DNA from 3 places in the Janibacter sp. UYMM211 genome. Region 1 is predicted to be linked to each of the others. Evidence: predicted binding sites of a transcription regulator. Region 1 holds the regulator's gene; each other region holds the start of a gene.
What was found. Region 1 encodes Rex, which represses fermentation and respiration genes when NADH is low (regulators of the CRP and FNR family bind a similar motif). Its sites were predicted from a motif close to CTTGTGAANNNNTTCACAAG; they were not measured.

Region 1 (4,650 bases):
CGACGTCGACCCGGCCGTCGCGCAGGGCGTGGCGCAGCGCGGAGGCGAAGACCCCGGTGCCGCCGAGCAGGCTCAGCGGAGCGCTCGTGACGTCACCCTCCGTCGTGATCTCGACGATCTCGACGTCGTGCCCGGCCGCGCGCAGCGCGTCGGCGACATGGCCGGTCTGCGTCGTCGCGAGGGCACTGCGACGGGTCCCGATCCGCAAGGTCACGACAGCTCGCTCCCGTGCAGGTCGAAGAGGGCCCGGATCGCGTCCTCGTACTCGACGATGCGCCCGTCGATGGCCATCTCCTTGACCCGCACCGTCGGGCGGTGGAGGAGCTTCTCGACGACCCGGTGGATGGCGAGGTGGACCTCGGCGCGCTCGGCGTCGGTGAGGTCGGGCGTGCGCTGGTCGACCCGCTCGAGCTCACGGGTGACGACCTCGGCGGCCGCGGCGCGGATCGCGGTGACCGTCGGGGCGGCGACCTGCGCGGCGCGGTCGCTGAGGTGGCGGTGCACGGCGTCGGCGACGACACCGCGCGCGGCGCTCACCTCGGGCAGCTCGGTGCCGCGGCCGAGGGCCTGGCCGAGCTCGGCGAGCCCGAGACGGGTGACACCGCGCAGCCCGCCGACCTCGACGGCCACGTCGTGGGGCATCGCGAGGTCGAGGTAGACCTGCGCGCGACCGGAGCGGGCGACCTGCGCGTCGGCGGCGGCGGCGAGGTCGACGACGAGACCGGTCGAGCCGGTGCACGAGATGACGACGTCGGCCTGGGCGAGGGCGGCCTCGATCTCGGCGATCGGGCGGGCCTGCGCGTCGAGCCGGGCGGCGAGCGAGACGGCCCGCTCGTGCGTGCGGTTGACGACGGTGATCGAGCCGGCGCCGAGGCGCGAGGCGGTCGTCGCGGCGAGCGAGCTCATCGAGCCCGCCCCGACGACGAGCACGTCGAGCCCCTCGACCGCGCCGAGCAGGTCACGGGCGAGCTCGAGACCGACCTCGACGAGGGAGCGTGAGACGCGGTCCAGGCCGGTCTCGGTGCGCACGCGCTTGCCCGTGCGCAGGGCCTGCTGGAGCAGGTGGTTCAGAGCCGGGCCGGCCGCGCCGCTGTCCTGCCCGACGGCGAGCGCGTCGCGCAGCTGCGCGACGATCTGGGCCTCGCCGACGGCCATGGAGTCCAGCCCGGCGGCGACGTTGAAGACGTGGGCGACGGCGGCCTCGCCGTACTGGAGCTCGAGGTGCTCGACGAGGTCGTCCTGGGTGACCCCGGTGACACCGGTGAGGGCGGTGGTGAGATCGGCGACGGCGCCGTGGAAGGCGCTGACCTCCGCGTAGACCTCGGTGCGGTTGCACGTCGAGACGACGACGACCTCGCTGATGTCCGGGCTCTCGAGGGCCGACTCCGTGAGCCGGGCCGCGACGTCCTGGCCGAGCGAGACCCGCTCGAGCAGCTGGATGGGCGTGCGGTGGTGGTTGAGACCGAAGACGACGGTGCTCATCGGGCGACCTCCAGGTCCGCACCGGGGCCGGTGCGGCGCTGCTCGTGGTAGGCGAGGATCTGCAGCTCGGTCGCGAGGTCGACCTTGCGGACCTGCACGTGGTCGGGCACCGAGATCACGCCGGGGGCGAAGTTGAGGATCGAGGAGAAGCCGGCGGCGACGAGCTGGTCGGCGACGTCCTGCGAGGAGGCGGCGGGGGCGGCGATGACGCCGATCGCGGCCTGGCCGCCCTCGGTGAGGCTCGGCAGCACCTCCATCGGCTGCACGACGAGGTCGCCCACCCGCTGGCCGACGAGCGCGGGGTCGCGGTCGAGGACGGCGACGACGGTGAAGCCCTGGGGCGCGAAGCCGCCGTACGAGGCGAGCGCGCGGCCGAGGTTGCCCATGCCGATGATGGCGACCGGCCAGTCCTGGGTGAGGCCGAGGGCCCGCGAGATCTGGTAGCGCAGGTGGCCGACGTCGTAGCCGACGCCGCGCACGCCGTAGGAGCCGAGGTGGCTGAGGTCCTTGCGCAGCTTCGCGCTGCTCACCCCCGAGCTCGTCGCGAGCTCCTCCGAGGAGACCGAGCCGACGCCCTGCGCCACGAGCCCGTCGAGTGCCCTGAGGTACCCGGGCAGGCGCGCCACGGTCGCGTCGGGGATCCCGCGCTTGGCTGCGCTGGTGGCGGTCACGATCGACTCGCTGCTCCTCTCTGCGCCGCGAGCACAGGTGGCGCGAGCGGCGACCAACTCAGGCTAACGGCTTGTGAACATTTGCACAAAGTCACGACGACCCGTGGTCGTGGCCACGCCCGAAGGGGTGGGCGGGCTCCCCCTTCGGGCCCGTCAGGACCGCTCGAGGGCCGCCCGGAGGCGGGTCTCGTCGACCCGCCAGTAGTCGTGCTGCGCCCCGTCGACGAAGGTCACCGGGACCTCCTCCGAGTACCGGGCGAGCAGCTCGGGGTCGCGGTCGACGTCGACGACCTCGACGTCGAGGTCGTGCTCGGCGGCGACCCGGCGCACGGTCTCGAGCGCGACGACGCACAGGTGGCACCCCTCACGGGTGACGACGGCCAGGCGACCGGCAGGAGCCCAGGCCATCAGAAGAAGACCGAGCGACGGGTCATGAGCACGGAGTACAGCGTCTGCTGGATCGTCTCGCGCACCTGGTCGGTGAGGTCGAAGACGAGCGCGGGGTCGTCGGCGGCCGTCGGGCCCAGGCTCGCGGTGTCGACGGGCGGGCTGAACTCGATGATCCACTTGCTCGGCAGCGGCACGAGGCCGAGCGGGCCGAGGAGCGGGAAGGTCGGCGTGATCGGTGCGTACGGCGCGCCGAGCAGCCGGGCGAGGGTCTTGGCGTTGCCGACCATCGGGTAGATCTCCTCGGCCCCGACGACCGAGCACGGGATGATCGGCACCTCGCTGCGGATCGCCGCCGCGACGAAGCCGCCCCGGCCGAAGCGCTGCAGCTTGTAGCGCTCGCGGAAGGGCTTGCCGACACCCTTGAAGCCCTCGGGCCACACCCCGACGAGCTCGCCGGAGGTCATGAGGCGCTCCGCGTCCGGGTTCGTCGCGAGCGTCGCGCCGGTCTTGCGCGCGAAGTCGCCGACGACGGGCAGCGCGAAGACGAGGTCGGCCCCGAGCATGCGCAGGAAGCGGTGCTGCGGGTGCGCGTCGTGGATCGCCAGCTGGGTCATCACCGAGTCGAGGGCGATGGTGCCGGAGTGGTTGGAGACGACGAGCGCGCCGCCGGTGGCCGGGATGTTCTCGATGCCGCGGACCTCGACGCGGAACCACCGGTCCTTGAGCAGGCGCAGCACCGGGAAGGCGGTGTGCAGGGTGAAGTCCTCGTCGAAGCCGAAGTCGTCGACGCTGTAGTCGCCCTGGACCCGGCGGCGCAGGAAGGACAGGACCTCGCCGAGTCGGCGCTCCCACTCCTCGCCCGCCGCGTTGCTCACCGCCCCGCCGATGGTGCGCGACGCGACCTGGCCGGCCGAGAGCGCGACGGAGAGCAGCTCGGCGACGCCCGGGGCGAGCGCGGTGCCGCTGCTCGGGGTGCCCTCGGCGGGTGCCGACGCGGGCGAAGGGGTCGTCGGCGCGGTGGCCACGCGCGGCCTCGGGGTCGTCGTGCGCCGGGGGCGACGGGTGCCCGTGCCCTCGCCGTCGACGACGCGCAGGGCCGGGGCGCCCGCGGCGCGGGTGGTGCTGCGCGTCGTGCGGGCCGGTCGCGACGCCCCCTTCGTCGTCCCTGACGTCGGGGCGGAGCCGCCGACCGCGGCGGCCGGGCGGCTCGCCCGGCGGGAGGCGGTCGGGCGCGAGGCCGACGACGCGGTGGTCTTCTTCGTCGGGGGCGCCGTCGTCTCGCTGCCGGCGAGCAGGGGGGTCGAGCGGCGTCGGGCCCGCTCGCCGCCGGCGCGCTCGGCCGCCGCGGCGACCGCGGAGCGCGGGGCGGCGGTCTTCGTGGTCGACGCCTTCTTCGCGGTGGGCTTGGGGGCCGTGGTCTTCTTCGCGGCGGCGGTCTTCTGCGTGGTGGCCTTCGTCGCGGCAGCGGTCTTCCGCGTGGTGGTCTTCTTCGCGGCGGCAGTCTTGCGCGTGGTGGCCTTCGTCGCCGCCGTCTTCTTCGCGCTCTTCGCGGGCGTCGCAGCCCGAGCGGTCTTCTTCGTCGTGCTCGACGGTGTGCGCTGCGCCATCAGTCCTTCTTCCCGGGGCGGTCGATCACGGCCATGGCGCGCTCGGCGGCCTCGGCGGCCCGCCAGCTCGAGCGGGTGCCCCCGCCGGGCAGCACCATCCGGTGCCGCAGGGTCTGCGCGAAGGACTCGAAGGCCTCTCGCGTCGTGTACCGCGGCTCGAAGTGCAGCTCGCGGCGCATCTTCGTCGTGTCGAGACCGCGCCCGAAGGCGAGCAGGTCGAGCTGGTCGACGCTCGCGTCGACGACCCCGGCGCGCTGGAGCGCCCCCGCGACGAGACCGGTGCCGATGCGGGGCACGGGGACGAAGGGGCGACCGGCGATGTTCGCGGCCTGGCTGGCGGTGATGATCCCGTCGCCGGCGATGTTGACGCTGCCGACGGCGGGTGCGGTCACGGCGTGCGCGAGGGCGTCGGTGACGTCGTCCTCGTGGACGAACTGCAGACGCGCGTCGTAGCCCAGCGGCAGCGGGACGACCGGCAGCGAGAAGTGGTCGGTCATCGC
Region 2 (4,650 bases), on a different contig from region 1:
GACGATGGCGTAGTTGTTGAACATCCCGCCCGAGCTCGCGCAGACGCCCATCGAGATGACCCACTTCGGGTTGGCCATCTGGTCGTAGACCTGGCGTACGACGGGGGCCATCTTCTGGCTCACCCGGCCGGCGACGATCATGAGGTCGGCCTGGCGCGGGGTCGCGGCGAAGCGCTCCATGCCGAAGCGGGCGAGGTCGTAGTGCGGGGTGCCGACAGCCATCATCTCGATGGCGCAGCAGGCCAGGCCGAAGGTCGCAGGCCAGATCGAGGCCTTGCGCATGTAGCCGGCGACGTTCTCGAGCGTCGTCAGGGCGATCCCTGCCGGCAGCTTCTCCTCAAGTCCCATCAGTGTGCTCCCTTTCGCGTCAGTCCCACTCGAGGCCGCCGCGACGCCACACGTAGGCGTAGGCGACGAAGATGGTGATCATGAAGAGCACCATCTCGACGAGTGCGAAGAGACCGAGGTTGTCGAAGGCGACGGCGAAAGGCAGCAGGAAGAGCGTCTCGACGTCGAAGATGATGAAGAGCATCGCGGTGAGGTAGTACTTCACCGGGAAGCGGCCGCCCTCGGCGGCCTGGGGGGTGGGCTGGATGCCGCACTCGTAGGCCTGGGCCTTGGCGGAGTTGTACCGGGCCGGGCCGACGACCAGGCTGGTGCCCACCGACAGGAGGGCGAAGCCCAGACCCAGGGCCAGCAGGATGCCGAGCGGGATGTAGGGGTTCATCGCGTCATGACCTCGCTTTCCGTCAGCACGCTGTGACGCATGTCATTCATCCTAGGGGTCGTCATCGAAGCCTCCTCAGGCGCTCGGCGCCAGGCGCGTCATCGCCTGGATGACGCGGTCGTCGAGGCCTCCGCCGCTCTCCTGCGGCAGGTTGGCCATGAGCTTGAGCATGAAGCGCATGAGGGTCGTCCGGGGAAGACCGTACTTCGTCGCCAGGCGCATGATCTCCGGCTTGCCGATGAGCTTGGCGAACTCGGCACCGATCCGGAAGTAGCCGCCGTGCATCTGCTTCATCCGCAGGACGTAGCGCTGCAGGACGGCCTCGCGGGCGGCCAGGCTGCTCGCGCGCAGCGCCTCGTCGATGACCTCGGCGGCGACGAAGGCGGCCTCGAGGGCGTAGTCGATGCCCTCCCCGTTGAAGGGGTTGACCATGCCGCCGGAGTCGCCGACGAGGAGCAGGCCCCGGTCGTACAGCGGCTGGCGGTTGAAGGCCATCGGCAGGGCCGCGGACTTGATCGGGCCGGTGATCGTCGCCTCGGAGATGCCCCACTCGTCGGGCATCGAGGCCACCCAGCGGCGCATGACGTCCTTGTAGTCCGTGCGCCCGAAGGCCTCGGAGGTGTTGAGGATGCCCAGGCCGATGTTGCTGCGCCCGTCGCCGAGACCGAAGAGCCAGCCGTAGCCGGGCATGAGGATGTCGCGGCCGTCCTCCCCCTTCGTCCACAGCTCGAGGTGGGACTCCATGTAGTCGTCCGTGTGGCGCGGCGTCTCGTAGTAGGCGCGCACCGCGACGCCCATCGGGCGGTCCTCGCGCTTCTCCCGGCCGAGGGCCACGGCCAGGCGCGAGCTCACGCCGTCGGCGGCGACGACGACGGGCGCCCGGTAGGTGACCCGCTCCCCCGTCGCGCGGCCGGTCTCGGACATGACCTTCGCGACGACGCCGACGACGCGGCCGTCGTCGTCGAGGACGGGCTCGGTGACGTTGCGCCGCTCGATGAGCTCGGCGCCGCAGCGCTCGGCGTGCCGGGCGAGGTACTCGTCGAGGTCCTCGCGGCCGCGGGCCATGCCGAAGGAGGGGAAGGAGTCGACCTCGGGCCAGTCGAGCTGGAGGCGCATGCCGCCGCCGATGATCCGCAGGCCCTTGTTGTGGGCCCAGCCGTCGGTCTCGGCGGTGGGGACCTCGAGGTGGATGAGCTGGCGGACCGCGCGCGGGGTGAGCCCGTCGCCGCAGATCTTGTCGCGGGGGAAGGAGGTCTTCTCGAGCAGGACGACGCGGCGGCCGGCCTTGGCCAGCCAGGCGGCGGTCGCGCTGCCCCCCGGGCCGGCACCGACGACGACGACGTCCGCGTGCACGACGTCGCCGTCGAGCCGCGGGGTGGGGGCGTCAGCAGGGGTGGTCACGCTCGTCCTCGGGTGCTTGTGAAGGGATTCACGAACTACGACAGGGTACGTGCCGGTCGCGAAGGGGTGCAGTGAGGTTGTCCTAACCTGGCCCGTCGGGGCCTGGTCGGGTCAGGCCGGGTTGACGCCGCGGTGCAGGGCGACGATCCCGGCCGAGAGGTTGGTCCACTCGACGTCCCGCCAGCCGGCGGTGGCGAGGTCGCTCGCCAGCTCGCGCTGGCCGGGCCAGGCCTGGATCGACTCGGCGAGGTAGACGTAGGAGTCGGGGTTGGAGGAGATCCGGCGGGCCACGGCGGGCAGCGCGCCCATGAGGTAGCGCTTGTAGATCGTGCGGAAGCCCGGGACGACGGGGTCGCTGAACTCGCAGACGACGAGCCGGCCCCCCGGACGGGTGACCCGGCGGAACTCCGCGAGCGCGACGTGCCGGTCGGCGACGTTGCGCAGGCCGAAGGACATCGTCACGGCGTCGAAGGTGTCGTCGGCGAAGGGGAGGCGCATCGCGTCGGCCGCGGTGAGGGCGAGCGCGGGGTTGCGCCGGCGACCCTCGCGCAGCATCCCGAGGGAGAAGTCGGCGGGGACGACGTCGACCCCGCGGGCCGCGAAGGGCTCGCTCGAGGTGGCGGTGCCCGCCGCGATGTCGAGGACCCGCTCGCCGGTCTGCGCGTCGACGGCCTCCACGACGGCCGTGCGCCACGCGCGGTCCTGGCCGAGGGAGAGGACGTCGTTGGTGAGGTCGTAGCGCTTCGCGACGTCGTCGAACATCGACGCGACGTCCTTGGGGTCCTTCTCGAGGGAGGCGCGGATCATGGGCCCATCCTCGCACCCGGCACCTCGCGGCGCGGACGGGCACGAGCGCCGGCACGAGGACGGCCACGCCCGGGGGCAGGCGTACGCTGATCGGGCGATGACCACCCTCGACCCCGCCCTGGCGCGCCTCGACGCCCGCACCTCCCCCTCGTCGTCCCCGCGCCTGGTCTGCCGGACCGTGCGGGTGCCCGCGACCCGGGTCGGCGACCTCCTGGCCCTCCTGCCCGACGACACCTCGCAGGTGCTCTCGTGGGTGCGACGCGGCGAGGGTCTCGTCGGCTGGGGCGAGGTGGCCGGGCTGTCGGTCACCGGCGAGGACCGCTTCGGGCGGGCGCAGGACTGGTGGCGCGAGATCACCGCGGTCGCCGAGGTCGAGGACGAGGTCGAGGTGCCCGGCACCGGCCCGATCTGCTTCGGCTCGATGGCCTACTCGGCCCGCTCGCAGACCCCCTCGCGGCTCGTCGTGCCCGCCGTCGTCGTCGGCCGCCGGGGCCGCGACGCCTGGGTGACGACGACCTGGCTCGCCGGGGAGGAGCCCTCCCCCGTGGACGACGCGGTCGAGACCTCCCTTCGTCCCTCCCCCGCGCCGCGCGCGCCGGAGTCGATCCGCTTCAGCGACGGCGACCTCTCGGCCGGCTCGTGGGCCGGGATCGTCGAGCAGGCCGTCGCGCGGATCAGCGCCGGCGAGCTCGACAAGGTCGTCCTCGCCCGCAGCCTCGACGTCGAGGCCGACTCGCGGATCGACCCGCGCTGGGTGCTGCAGCGCCTCGCGCAGGACTACGACACGACGTGGGTCTTCTCCGTCGCCGGTCTCGTCGGCGCGACCCCGGAGATGCTCGTGCGTCTCGAGCGCGGCCTCGTCACCTCGCGGGTGCTCGCCGGCACGATCCGGCGCACCGGCGACGACAGCCACGACCTCGCGCTCGCGGGCTCGCTCGCGCGCAGCAGCAAGGATCTCGAGGAGCACGAGTACGCCGTGCGCTCGGTCGCCGACGCCCTCGCCGCGCACACCTCCTCGATCAACGTGCCGGAGTCCCCCTTCGTCCTGCACCTCACCAACGTCATGCACCTCGCGACCGATGTCGCCGGGGTCGTCGACGACACGTCGACCTCGCTCGCGCTCGCGGCCTCGCTGCACCCCTCCGCCGCTGTGTGCGGCACGCCGACCCCCGTCGCCGACGGGCTCATCGGCGAGCTCGAGCAGATGGACCGCGGCCGCTACGCCGGGCCGGTGGGCTGGATGGACGCGACCGGCGACGGCGAGTGGGGCATCGCGCTGCGCTGCGGCGCGCAGACCTCGCCGACCTCGCTGCGCCTCTACGCGGGCTGCGGGATCGTCGCCGGGTCCGACGCCGCGAGCGAGGTAGCGGAGTCGGACGCGAAGTTCCTCCCGATGCGCCAGGCGCTCACCCCTCCCGCCTGAGCCGTAACTCGCGTGACACCCGTGCCCGGCGCGGGCAGGGTGGACGGGTGAGCACCCACCCGCAGCACGCCGTCACCGCCGACCCCGACGTCGAGCGCTTCGCCGCGATCGACGACCTCGTGTGGTTCGACGACATCGGCTTCGACGAGGCCGTGTCGTACGCGCGGGCGGTCCCCCACCGGTGGGCCGTCACCGCCGCCGGTGGCGACGACGGGTCGCCGTACCGCGGCATCGCGGGAGCCTTCGAGATGGAGCTGACCGTGCCCGGGGCTCCCGTCGGCCGGCCCTCGCA
Region 3 (4,650 bases), on a different contig from region 1:
GGGCCTGCAGCTCATCGCCAGCGAGAACCTCTCGAGCCCCGAGGTGCTCACCGCGCTCGGCTCGACGCTGTCGAACAAGTACGCCGAGGGCTACCCGGGCCGGCGCTACTACGGCGGCTGCAGCGAGGTCGACAAGGCCGAGCAGCTCGCGATCGACCGGTGCAAGGCGCTCTTCGACGCCGACCACGCCAACGTCCAGGCGCACTCCGGTGCCAGCGCGAACCAGGCCGTCTACGGCGCCTTCCTCAAGCCCGGCGAGAAGATCCTCGCGATGTCGCTGCCCCACGGCGGCCACCTCACCCACGGCACGAAGGTCTCCTTCTCCGGCAAGTGGTTCGACGCCGTCCACTACGGCGTGCACCCCGAGACCGAGGACGTCGACTACGACGAGATGGAGCGCCTGGCCAAGGAGCACCGCCCGAAGGTCATCTGCGCCGGCGGCTCGGCCATCCCGCGCCTCATCGACTTCGAGCGGATCCGCGCCATCGCAGACGAGGTCGGCGCGATCTTCTGGGTCGACGCGGCCCACTTCATCGGTCTCGTGGCCGGCAAGGCGATCCCCAGCCCCGTCCCCTTCGCCGATGTCGTGACCTTCACGACCCACAAGGTCCTGCGCGGCCCCCGCTCAGGCGCTCTCGTCTGCAAGGCCGAGCACGCGGCGGCGCTCGACAAGGCGATCTTCCCGATGATGCAGGGCGGGCCGCAGATGCACACGATCGCGGCCAAGGCCGTGAACTTCAAGGAGTGCGCGAGCCCGGAGTACGCCGACTACACCCGGCGCGTCATCACCAACTCCCAGGCGCTCGCGGCCGGTCTGGCCGAGCGCGGCATCCGCCCGACGACCGGTGGCACGGACACGCACCTCGCGCTGCTCGACCTCCAGGGCGTGGGCGTCACGGGCAAGGACGCCGAGGCGCGCGCCGACGCGGCCGGGATCGTGCTCAACAAGAACGCCATCCCCAACGACCCGCAGAAGCCGGGCATCGCCTCGGGCGTGCGCGTCGGCACCCCGTGCGTCACGACGCAGGGCATGGGCGAGGCCGAGATGGCGACCATCGCCGAGCTCATCCACGTCGCCGTCACCCAGGGCGACGCCGACCCCGAGCACGCCGTGAGCCAGCAGGTGCGCGCAGGCGTCGACGAGCTCGTCACCGCCTTCCCCGCCTACCCTCGCTGAGCTGGGCCCGACCGGGCCCGCGGCTGACCACATCACGAGTGACGACGGAGGCGGCGCGTGCGTGAGTACCTGCTCGTCGTCCTCGTGGCGCTGGCGACGACCTACCTCTGCGTGCCCGCCATGCGGGCGATCGCGGTGCGGACCGGGGCCTACACCCCGGTCCGCAGCCGCGACGTGCACACCGTGCCGATCCCTCGCCTCGGGGGAGTGGCGATCCTCATGGGGTACGCCGCCGCGACGTTGCTCGCGTGGCGCCTGCCCTTCCTCTCACAGGTCTTCGAGACGCGAGAGCTCGTCGGGGTGCTCGCCGCCGGGGCGGTCGTCTGCCTCGTCGGCGCGATCGACGACGTCCGCGACCTCGACCCGGCGACGAAGCTGGGCGGTCAGCTCCTCGCCGCCGGGATCATGGCCTTCTCGGGGGTGCAGTTCTTCTCGTTGCCGCTCGGGGTCGTCACGGTCCTGCCGGCGCCGATCCTCGTCATCCTGACGATCTTCGTCGTCGTCCTCGCGACGAACGCGGTGAACTTCATCGACGGGCTCGACGGGCTCGCCGCGGGGACGGTCGCGATCGCGGCGGGGTCGTTCTTCGTCTACAGCTACATCATCTCGGCGTCGTACAACCCGCCGAACGTCTTCAGCTCGGCGACCTTCATCTCCGCCGCGATGCTCGGGTGCTGCCTGGGCTTCCTGCCGCACAACTTCTTCCCTGCCCGGCTCTTCATGGGCGACAGCGGGGCGCTCCTGCTGGGGCTGCTCCTCGCTGCGGCGACGATCAGCACGACCGGTGCGGTCAACCCGAACCAGGTGAGCGACAACCCGGTCGCGGCGACGATCCTGCCGCTGCTCGTGCCGATCGCGATCATGCTGCTGCCGCTGCTCGACGTGCTCTTCGCCGTCGTGCGCCGCACCGCTCGGGGCCAGAGCCCCTTCCACCCCGACGCCCAGCACCTGCACCACCGCATGCTGCGGATCGGCCACGGCCACCGCCGCGCGGTGCTCCTGCTGTGGTGGTGGGCCTTCGTCGTCGCCGCCGGCTCGGTGAGCTTCGTCGTCGTCCAGCCCGCTGAGCTCGCGGCGGCCGGGGTCCTCGCCCTGCTCGCCGTCGCCGTCGTCCTCACCGCGTGGCTCCCGCGCTTCTCCCGCCCCGGCCACCGCCCGAAGACCTTCGACCGCCACGGCCGCCGCCTCGACGCCTGACCGCCCCTGGCTGGTCGAGGTGCGAGCGTCAGCGAGCCCCGAGACCCTCGTCGCTGGTCGAGGTGCGACGAAGGAGCCTCGAGACCACAAACCCCTCGTTGGTGGTCGAGGTGCGACGAAGGAGCCTCGAGACCACGTCGCTGCTCGGGAAGTTGGCAGATGCTCGTGCTGCAACCGGTGCTGGTGCCAATTTCTCGGGGGCGGGTGGTCTCGAGGCTCAGGCCCGGGGGGCCTTCGCACCTCGACCAGCGCAAGGGCGTTGGTGGTCGAGGTGCGAGCGTCAGCGAGCCCTGAGACGACCCGTGTGCTCGGAAAGTTGGCAGATGCTCGTGCTGCAACCGGTGCTGGTGCCAACTTCTCGGGGGATGCGTGGTGCCGAGGCTTGGGGGGTGGGGGGCTTCGTGCCTCGACCGCCCGAAGGGGTGGGACGGCGGCCGCTCGTCGCGCTCGAGTCGCGGGGTCGGAGGCGCTTGTGATAACTTTCACAAGCGCCGACGACGGGCCGTGAGGGCCCGCTCGAGCCTCGACCAGATCCCGTGCCGAAGGACGCCATGACCGCCACGCGCACCACCCGCGAGCCCATCACGGGCATGCTTCGCGGTGTCGTGATCGCAGGCGTCGCCGGGTGCGTCGCCGCGCCGGTCATCGGGTGGCTCGCCGCGGGGGAGAGGGCCGGCTGGTCCGCCGTCGCCGGAGCCGCGACCGCCTCCGTCATCATGCTCGTCGGCCTCGTCGCGATGCGCCTCATCATGTCGGGAGACCCGGGCGCGACGATGGCCGGAGCCCTCGTCGTGTACATCGGTCAGCTCATCATCCTCGTCGCCGTCCTGCTCGCCGTGAGGGACCAGGAATGGCTCCACAGCGCGGGTTTCGCCGCCGCCACGGTCGCCCAGACCGTCGTGCTGCAGGCCGGCCAGATCGCCGGGTACGCCCGTGCTCGCCACGAGATCTACCCCGGAGGGGCGCGATGAGCCCCCGCCGCCACAAGACCGACACCCCTGCACCGCGCCTCGTCACCCGGCGCGAAGGGGTGGCCCCGGACGCACACCGCTGGTCCACCGAGACCGAGGGGCCGAGCCCCACCGCCCAGGCGGACGCGCTCGGCGCGACCGTCCTCGCCTACCTGGTCACCGGACCCGTGCTCTTCGGCGGCGCCGGGTGGCTGCTCGACCGATGGCTCGGCACGTCGCTGATCGTCGCGGTGGGCGTCGTGGTCGGGATGGGGCTGTCGCTCTACGTCATCTGGCTCCGGTACGGTACGTCTCAGGCACCCACGAGCGGCGGCGATACCGCGCTGCCCGGAGCCAAGCCACACAACGAGGAGAACCCGTGATCCTGACTGCGCCCGCGCACATCGCCGCGCTCGCGCCCATGGCCGCCGGCGAGGGCGAGGGCTACACGGCCCCCACGCCGGAGATCTTCTGGCAGCCCCTCTTCGAGGTCGGCGGTCTGACCGTCACCAACCAGATGGCCTGGGCCGCGATCGTCACCGGCGTGCTGTCCTTCGTGATGATCGCGCTGAGCCGCCGCGCGGCTGTCGTGCCCTCCAAGGGCCAGTGGATGCTCGAGGGCTTCTACAACCTCCCGCGCAACTCGGTCGCCCGCGACATGATCGGCACCAAGGAGTTCCGCCGCTTCGTGCCGCTCCTCGCGACGCTCTTCACGATGATCCTCTTCTACAACCTCATGGGGATCTTCCCGCTCGCGATGAACCCCGTCACGGGCAAGATCGGCTTCCCGATCGCCCTGACGCTCGTCGTCTACGTCGTCTACCACTGGATCGGCTTCCAGCGGATGGGCTTCGTCGGCTACTTCAAGCACATGGTGCCCCCGGGCCTGCCGGGCTGGATCGCCCCGGTGATCCTCGTCCTCGAGCTCGTCACCTACTTCATCACCCGGCCGCTCACGCTCGCGCTGCGACTCTTCGGCAACATGTTCGCCGGGCACATGCTCATCTACCTCTTCGTCACCGCGGGCGCGTACTTCCTGCTCGAGTCCGACGGTGCGCTCATGAAGGCGCTGTCCCTGCCGACCTTCCTCATGGCCGGCGTGATGATGCTCTTCGAGGCCCTGGTGCAGTTCCTCCAGGCGTTCGTCTTCACCCTGCTCGCCGCGAGCTACATCGCCGGCGCCCTCGCCGACGACCACTGATCGACGGCGCTACGAAGCTGCACCACCGCACAACCGAATAGCACCCCACAACTTCCCGGCGCCGCGTCGCCGGGGGAACCACAGAAACGGAAGAGGAAAAAGACTCATGGAAATCACCGGCTCCC

Region 2: a site for Rex is predicted at 2,144-2,163, ahead of ABIB53_RS04465 (geranylgeranyl reductase family protein). Genes of this name have one in related genera too.
Region 3: a site for Rex is predicted at 2,844-2,863, ahead of ABIB53_RS02635 (Cg1360 family ATP-synthase-associated protein). Genes of this name have one in related genera too.

The regions. Positions count from the first base shown of each region.
Region 1 is NZ_JBEPOY010000002.1:260,430-265,079, reverse strand. It holds gene hemC (hydroxymethylbilane synthase) at 1-214, opposite strand, end outside; gene ABIB53_RS06390 (glutamyl-tRNA reductase) at 211-1,482, opposite strand; gene ABIB53_RS06385 (redox-sensing transcriptional repressor Rex) at 1,479-2,153, opposite strand; gene ABIB53_RS06380 (glutaredoxin family protein) at 2,307-2,561, opposite strand; gene ABIB53_RS06375 (lysophospholipid acyltransferase family protein) at 2,561-4,150, opposite strand; gene ABIB53_RS06370 (NAD-dependent epimerase/dehydratase family protein) at 4,150-4,650, opposite strand, start outside.
Region 2 is NZ_JBEPOY010000001.1:966,542-971,191, forward strand. It holds gene ABIB53_RS04455 (NuoB/complex I 20 kDa subunit family protein) at 1-348, opposite strand, end outside; gene ABIB53_RS04460 (NADH-quinone oxidoreductase subunit A) at 368-727, opposite strand; gene ABIB53_RS04465 (geranylgeranyl reductase family protein) at 803-2,128, opposite strand; gene ABIB53_RS04470 (demethylmenaquinone methyltransferase) at 2,240-2,935, opposite strand; gene ABIB53_RS04475 (isochorismate synthase) at 3,033-4,358, shown strand; gene ABIB53_RS04480 (GNAT family N-acetyltransferase) at 4,406-4,650, shown strand, end outside.
Region 3 is NZ_JBEPOY010000001.1:575,468-580,117, reverse strand. It holds gene glyA (serine hydroxymethyltransferase) at 1-1,177, shown strand, start outside; gene ABIB53_RS02640 (MraY family glycosyltransferase) at 1,235-2,374, shown strand; gene ABIB53_RS02635 (Cg1360 family ATP-synthase-associated protein) at 2,926-3,345, shown strand; gene ABIB53_RS02630 (AtpZ/AtpI family protein) at 3,342-3,707, shown strand; gene atpB (F0F1 ATP synthase subunit A) at 3,704-4,525, shown strand; gene ABIB53_RS02620 (ATP synthase F0 subunit C) at 4,632-4,650, shown strand, end outside.